DNA from 2 places in the Arthrobacter sp. zg-Y895 genome. Region 1 is predicted to be linked to the other one. Evidence: riboswitches for the same ligand, from Rfam matches in the RefSeq annotation. Region 1 holds a riboswitch; the other holds the start of a gene.

Region 1 (3,712 bases):
GAACTGGGCCGGCGCCGGGCCACCGAGGTCATGCGCAAGCACCGCCTGGCCGAACGGCTCCTTGCGGACGTCATTGGACTTGACTGGGCCTACGTCCATGACGAAGCCTGCCGCTGGGAACACGTGATGAGTGAGCGTGTGGAACGGCGCCTGTATGAGCTGCTGGGCCGCCCCACGGAATCGCCCTACGGCAATCCCATTCCCGGCCTCGAGGGGATCGGCGGGGTGGCGGCGGAAGTGTTCATCGCCGGCGTCGTCGACCTGGTGTCCACTGTCGCGTCGGCCGAGCCGGGGACCAAGCTTCGGCTGGTCCGGCTGGCGGAACCCATCCAGGTGGAACCCGAACTGCTTACCCAGCTGGACGAAGCGGGGCTGCGGCCCGGAGCGCAGATCACTGCAGAAGTTGTAGGCGGTTATATTTCCGTGCGTGTTCCGGGCATCGAGGGTGCCTTGGAACTGCCTACGGAAGTGGCATCCCACGTCTTTGTTTCCCCAGTTGGGTAACGGAATGGTCACTTTTGTGACATTTACCCTATAGTGAGTTCCGACGCTGAAACACCATCGTTATCCGGTCCGTCCGCCGAGCCCTGCCAGCGGACCGGAGCACTAAACTCGTCCAGGCAGGGGCGGAGGACCCACTTTCCGGCAGCATTGCTGCCTTGGGGTGAAGCCTTTCGGGAGCCGGCTGCATTTCCTGCATAGTTGCAGGTGATGCCCGCCTTTTCCGGAAAGGCCGAGTTTCTCTACTCGAATCCGACAGCTAACTTCGCAGGCGATCCATGAGAGGGAAAAACTTGTCGAAGCATGCTGCTTCGGGCCGGCGCCGCGCGTCAGCTCCTATTGCACCTGAGCGCCCGCGCAACGCCTCACCGTCAGGCCGCCGGCGCGCCGAAACAAAGTCCGTGTCCGTGGGCGGTGCCGCCCAGAAGGTGGCTATTACCGCTGCCACGTCGGGCCTGATCCTTACGGCCGCCATGCCCACGCATGCGGCAGCGGACGATCCGGTCCAGCACGAGCCGGTGGCGGTCGACGCGCCGGTCTCGGCCGACCCGAACGCTGATATCGGATTCGCCCGGGCCGGGCTGAGCAGCAAATACGACCCGGACGCCAAGCTGGCCGCCATCACGGTTGCCGCCGGCTCGCATGCGGTCCCTGCTGCAGCCAAGGGCACGCTGTCCACGCCCCTGGACTCATCTTTGGTGCAGACCTCCGGGTTCGGCCACCGGGTCAGCCCCATCACCGGGCAGCACGGCGAGATGCATAACGGACAGGACTTCGCCGCCGCCTGCGGTACGGCGGTCAATGCCGCTGCATCCGGCACCGTGGTCTTCGCCGGCTGGCATCCCTACGGCGGCGGCAACCGCGTGGTGATTGACCACGGCAACGGAGTCCAGACCACGTACAACCACCTTTCCAATATTGCCGTCACCGTGGGCGCTGAAGTCGAGCGCGGATTCCTGGTCGGCGCGAGCGGTACAACCGGTTCCTCAACCGGCTGCCACCTGCATTTCGAGGTCATGGTTAACGGCGAAGTAGTGGACCCGCTGAATTGGTTGTAAGCGCTTAAATCAATTGGTTGTAACCAGTTGAATATCGTTTCGTGATCGGAACGTGACATACCTCAAATGTTGCTGTACGCTCATCCTCGTGCCCGATTCGCCAAAGGTGGGGCACCTTCGAACAGATCGCCTAGCTCTGCCACTGTTTGAAGTCCGTTCGCAGAATCGCATGGCAGAGGCGGGGGAACCAATTTCGGGTTTCGAAAGAAACCCTTGGGGTTAAGTTGCAAAAGGCCATTGGCCGGGCAACCGGGTGACTCCCATCCGAATCCGACAGCTCACCTCGTAGGCAATTGGGAGAGGCAAACTTGTGTCATCAAACGCTCATGGCCGCCGTCGCGCTGCCACCGTACAGACCAACCCGATCACTGCACTTTCCAAGGCAGTCAGCAGCAACGCCGGAACCGTAGGCCGCCAGGCCGCCGTCGTAGTTGCAGCATCCGGCCTCGTGCTGGCTGCCGGACTTCCTGCACAGGCTTCCGTAAGCACGGACCGCCAGGCACTCGCAGCAACCCCCCTGAACATCGTGGCCGGCAGCGTTACCGCCCCCGCCAACGCACCGTTCGAGCTTCCCCTGGTTGCCCCCAGCTCCACTTCCGGCGCCGAATACCGCGCACAGGTTGCAGCCGAAGAGGCCGCAGCCCAGGCAGCAGAAGAGCTCGCAGCCTCGCAGGCCGCAGCAGCAACCCAGGCAGCAGCCACCAAGAATGCCGCAGCTGCCCGCACGGCCGCCCCGGCAGCCTCCGGTGCCGCCGTAAAGCCAGCCTCCTCCATGTCGGCTCCGGTCGAAGCACCGGCTTCCGGCAACATCGCAGCTGGCCTGGTTGCTTCCGCCTACGGCCAGATCGGTGTGGCACAGGATTGCACCGCCATGGTCGAGAACGCCCTGCGCTCCGTCGGCAAGGCCGTCGGCGACCTTGGCCCGATGCAGTTCCTGCAGTTCGGTCCCCAGGTTTCCACTCCGGCTCCCGGTGACCTTGTGGTCAACGGCGGCCACGTTGCGATCTACGTCGGCAACGGCCAGGTCATCAGCGGCGGTCTGAACGGCCTGAACACCGGCCTGCATGCCCTCTCGGACCTGGGCGGCGTCAGCTTCGTCCGCGTCAGCTAACCGGAATACGAGACGCGGAGAAAATCATGACCTCGACAATTGAGCGCGCCCGCCACCGGGCGCCGGTGGAACGCACCACTACGCTGAACGCCCTTGCCGGCGCCGTCAGTGCCAACGCCGGAACGGTGGGCCGCCAGGCCGCCGTGATCGCGGCAGCCTCCGGGCTGGTACTGACCACCGGTGTCGCGGCCAATGCCTCCGGGGCGGACGCCATGCGCGACGTCCAGACGAGCACCCTGGATCTTTCCTCGGTCAAGATCCTCCAGGTCTCCGAAAACGCGACGGTTTCGTTCGAACGCGACAGCATCGCCGGCACCACCCCGGCACCCGTGGCGGAACCTGTAGCCCCGGTTGCCGAAGTGCCTGCTGCCGCTGCGGCTCCGAAACCGGCTGCCGTCGCTGCCGGCACGCGTGCTGCTGCCAACACGGTTCCTGCTGCTCAGGCCACCACCCTCAGCACGCCGGCACCTGCGCAGCCCGCGCAGAGCGCCCCTTCCGGCGTAGCATCCACCATTGCAGCCGCTGCCTACGCGCAGCTGGGCATCGGCCAGGACTGCACCCGGTTGGTCACCAACGCGCTGGCCGCGGCCGGAATCAACCACCACGGCTGGCCCGCAAGCTACCTCACCCTTGGACGGACGGTGAGCGCAGCTGAGGCCATCCCCGGTGACCTTATCTACTACGCAGACGGCGGGATGGGCATGGCCCACATCGCCGTGTACGTGGGCGGCGGACAGGCAGTGCACGGCGGTTTCAACGGTGGATCCACCGTTGTGGCTCCGGCTGAGCTCGGCTCCGGCGGCGTCTACATCCGCGTAGGCGGCTAGGCAGCTCCCGGTACAGCATCCATGGCAAGGCCCCTCCTTCGGGAGGGGCCTTGCCTGGTTAAGCCGCAGCCCGGGCACGGAGCCAGGCGGGGTGCTGCGGGCCGGGGCCGAGCCCCTGCACCACCGGCATAAATGGCCAAGAACGCGATCGCGTTCTACTCTTGCATAGACAATCCGATGTGCCGTTGGCGAAAGCGGTGTCTTGTACTCACCGG
Region 2 (3,712 bases), on a different contig from region 1:
CTGGCCGAGGCGGACAAGGTCCGCACGGCGCTGCTGGCCGCCGTCGGGCATGACCTGCGCCGGCCGCTGACGGCAGCGACCGCCGCCGTTACCGGGCTGCGGGCAACGGACGTCACCTGGTCCGAGCAGGACCGCAGCGAACTCCTCGCCACCGCCGAGGAATCCCTGGCCTCCCTTTCCGGACTCGTCACCAGCCTGCTGGATGTGAGCAGGCTGCAGGCCGGCGTCGTCGGCGTGAGCCTGGAGCCGCTGAATGTCGCGGATGCGGTGCTGCCGGCGCTCGAGGAACTTGAACTGGGACCGGCGGACGTGGAACTGGAAATCCCCTCCGCGCCGCGCGTGGTCCTGGCCGATCCGGTGCTCCTGCAGCGTGTGCTGGTCAACCTGCTGGCCAATGCGGTGCGCTTCAGCCCGGCGGAAACGAAATGTGTCCTGTCCGTCAGCGAGTTTGCCGGCCGGGTGGAAATCCGCGTCATAGACTCGGGACCCGGTGTCCCGGAGCAGCGGCGGGGAGAAATCTTCGTCCCCTTCCAGCGGCTGGGGGACACGGATAACTCAACCGGCCTGGGCCTGGGACTGGCCTTGGCCAAGGGATTCACTGAAGGAATGGGCGGAACGCTGGAAACCGAAGACACACCCGGCGGCGGTCTGACCATGGTCCTCTCGCTGCCTGCCGCTGAACGCGGTACCCATGCGGCAGGGATCTCCACTCCGGCGGTGGCCGGATGAAGATCCTGGTCGCCGACGACGACGTGCAGATCCTCCGCGCGCTGCGCATCACGCTGAGCGCTTACGGATATGAGGTAGTGACTGCGGAAAGCGGCAGTGCCGCCATCCGGAAGGCGGTGGACACCCATCCGGACCTGCTGGTGCTGGATCTGGGCATGCCGGGGCTGAGCGGCATGGAAGTCATTGAAGCCGTCCGAGGCTGGAGTGCCGTGCCCATCCTCGTGGTCTCGGGCCGGATCGATCCGGCGGACAAGGTGCGGGCGCTGGACCTGGGGGCGGATGACTACGTCACCAAGCCCTTTTCCACCGAGGAGCTGCTGGCCCGGATCCGGGCGCTTTCCCGGCGGTCGCCCGCGGCTGCGGGTCCCAGCGAGATCACGTTCGGGGCCGTGCGGGTGGACCTGGCCGCGCGGCGCATCGCGCGGGTCGACGACGGCTCGGACATCCGCCTGACGCCTACCGAGTGGCGGTTCCTGTCCGAACTGCTTGCCCATCCGGGCATGCTGGTCACCCAACAGGCCCTGCTCACGAACGTCTGGGGCCCGGGCACCACGGACTCGGGCTACCTGCGGCTGTACATCGGACAGCTGCGGAGGAAACTGGAGCGTGACCCTGCGGCTCCGGAGCACCTGCTCACTGAACACGGCATGGGCTACCGGTTTGTGCCCTGATGCAACCGGTGGCAGGTCCTGACCGCTTAACGCAATGAGCGCCCGGCCCTTGCGGGACGGACGCTCATTTCGCGCGGTGTGGCTGGGAAGCCTTATGCGCGGTAGAACACGGGGCCGGAGCCGACGTTGACGGACTGGACTACGGTCTGGTTGCCGTTCCAGCCGCTGTGGATGGCTTCGCCGTTGCCGATGTAGATGGCAATGTGGGCCAGGCCCATGCCGCCGTCGGCGTAGTAGACCATGTCACCGGGCTCCGGGGTGGAGACCTGGGTGCCGTAGGCGGCCAGCTGTGCGGGAGCAAGGTCCCCCACGCTGTGGCCTGCGGCGCGCAGGGCAACCTCAACCAGGACGGTGCAGTCCTGGGCTGCGCCCAGCTGCGACTGTGCCGAAGCCAGCATGATGGCGTTGGTGCCGCTGGCTGCGGGGGTTGCTGCAGCCGGCGTGATGTTGGTGGACTGGGTGGTGACCACGCCGGTATTGGCGGGCTCAACCGGTGCTGCTGCTGCCGGTGCTGCAGCCGGAGCGGCGTAGGACGCAACGGGTTCGGCAGCAATGGCCGGAGCGGCTTCGCCGGCAACGGTGATGACATCGCCGGGGTAGATGATCGATGCCAGGGACAGGCCGTTCAGCGCCAGGACGGAGTCCAGGCCAACGCCGTAAGCGGCGGAGATCTGGCCCAGGGTGTCACCGGAAACAACGGTGTGGGTGGTGGCAGCAGCTGCGGGGGCAGCTACCGGTGCGGCTGCAACGGGGGCGGCTGCTACCGGGGCGGCCGGTGCAACGGCCTGCGACGGGGTGTAGTTGTCATTGGCGACAACTCCGGCGGAGGCCGGTGCGGCCATGCTGAGCATCAGGCCGGAACCTGCGACGACTACGGCAGCGGCGCTGCCGATGGTCCGTCCACGGCCGGCAACGACGATGGTCTCGGCGCGGTGGCGTCCACGAGTCTTGTTGAAAGTCATGTAATAACCTCTCCCGATACCTGCGAGGTGAGCTGTCGGATTCGGATGGGAGACACCCGGCCGCCGGTGAAACCGGAGACTTAACCCCAAGGATTCAAGGAACCCATAAATGGTTCCCCCGCCTCTGCCGTGGTTGTGCGTTCTGTGGACCCCGGGACCAGCGGCAGAGCTAGGTAACAAGCCCGGGGGAGCCGCATCAGAAAGCGGCATGGGAATAACCGTACAAGATAGTTACGGTTGGATAACCATTGTGTGATCTGCTTCTCTCAGGCGTGTGATCGGGGGCGCGATATGCTACCCGAAATCTGCCTCTGCGGCCACACCGGCTAGCTTCAGTCTCAATCTTAACAGGGCTTTTCTCGCGTCCGAGTGGCGGGGTAACCCCAGGCGTCGAGGTAGGTGTTACGGGTGTGATCCCTTCAGTAACAGCCGTACCACTGCCTCGGAATCGGCGTCCCGGCCACCCGATCCGCGCTCGAAGAATTCCACCCTCCGATACGGGAGTGGCTGAAGTTTTCCCATCGGTCACGACTGCACCACCGTGTGGGGTAAAAGTGGCCGGGATCACTGAAATTTGCTTCCCGACCGACGACGGCGGCGGGTAAGGTTGTTAGGCGACCTTCCAATATCGGTCGCTTGTTCCGAGCAAACAGGAGTATGCAGTGGCTGGCAGCGGTTCGAAATTATGGACCAGGGGATTTGTGCTGGCGATCATCACGAATCTCTTTATCTCACTGGTGTTTTATCTGTTGATGACCACCATGGCGCTCTACACGGTTCAGGAGTTCTCCGCATCCGACAGCACCGCCGGATTTGCTTCCGGATCCTTCGTCCTCGGTGCGTTGGCGGCACGGGTGTTCGCCGGGAAGTTCCTGGACTTCGTGGGGCGGCGCCGGCTGCTGGTGACCAGCCTCGCGGTGTTCGTGGTCGCATCGCTGCTGTACATCCCCGCGTCCAACCTGGCACTGCTCCTGACCGTCCGGATCCTGCACGGCATGGCATTCGGAGCGGCCAGCACGAGTATTTCCGCCTCGGTCATGGGACTGATTCCGGTCCACCGGCGCGGCGAGGGTACCGGCTACTTCGGTATCTCCACCACGATGGCTACGGCAGTAGGCCCGTTCCTGGCCGTGTTCCTGGCGGAGTCCGTCAGTTACCGCGCCCTGTTCCTGTTTGCTGCCGGCTGCGCCGCCGTCGCACTCGCGTTGTCCCTGGTGCTGTCCCTGCCGGAACGCACACCGACCGCCGAAGAACAGGAGAACAAGTGGCGGATGCACCTCACGGACATCATCGATCCGTCGGCACTGGCCATTGCATCGGTGATGTTCATTGCCGGCGCGGCATATGCCG

What was found. A riboswitch is a leader RNA that binds a small molecule or an ion and turns the genes downstream of it on or off. The one in region 1 is predicted to bind cyclic di-AMP.
Region 2: another riboswitch for cyclic di-AMP. It lies ahead of LJ760_RS08865 (LysM peptidoglycan-binding domain-containing protein); the one in region 1 lies ahead of LJ760_RS17495 (NlpC/P60 family protein).

Annotation. Positions count from the first base shown of each region.
Region 1 covers NZ_JAJFZY010000005.1:73,854-77,565, forward strand. Annotated here, with positions in the region: gene LJ760_RS11300 (metal-dependent transcriptional regulator) at 1-504, shown strand, start outside; cyclic di-AMP (ydaO/yuaA leader) riboswitch at 595-791, shown strand; gene LJ760_RS11305 (M23 family metallopeptidase) at 795-1,559, shown strand; cyclic di-AMP (ydaO/yuaA leader) riboswitch at 1,708-1,866, shown strand; gene LJ760_RS17495 (NlpC/P60 family protein) at 1,870-2,670, shown strand; gene LJ760_RS11315 (NlpC/P60 family protein) at 2,697-3,497, shown strand.
Region 2 covers NZ_JAJFZY010000004.1:464,651-468,362, reverse strand. Annotated here, with positions in the region: gene LJ760_RS08875 (ATP-binding protein) at 1-729, shown strand, start outside; gene LJ760_RS08870 (response regulator) at 726-1,400, shown strand; gene LJ760_RS08865 (LysM peptidoglycan-binding domain-containing protein) at 1,493-2,362, opposite strand; cyclic di-AMP (ydaO/yuaA leader) riboswitch at 2,366-2,512, opposite strand; gene LJ760_RS08860 (MFS transporter) at 3,025-3,712, shown strand, end outside.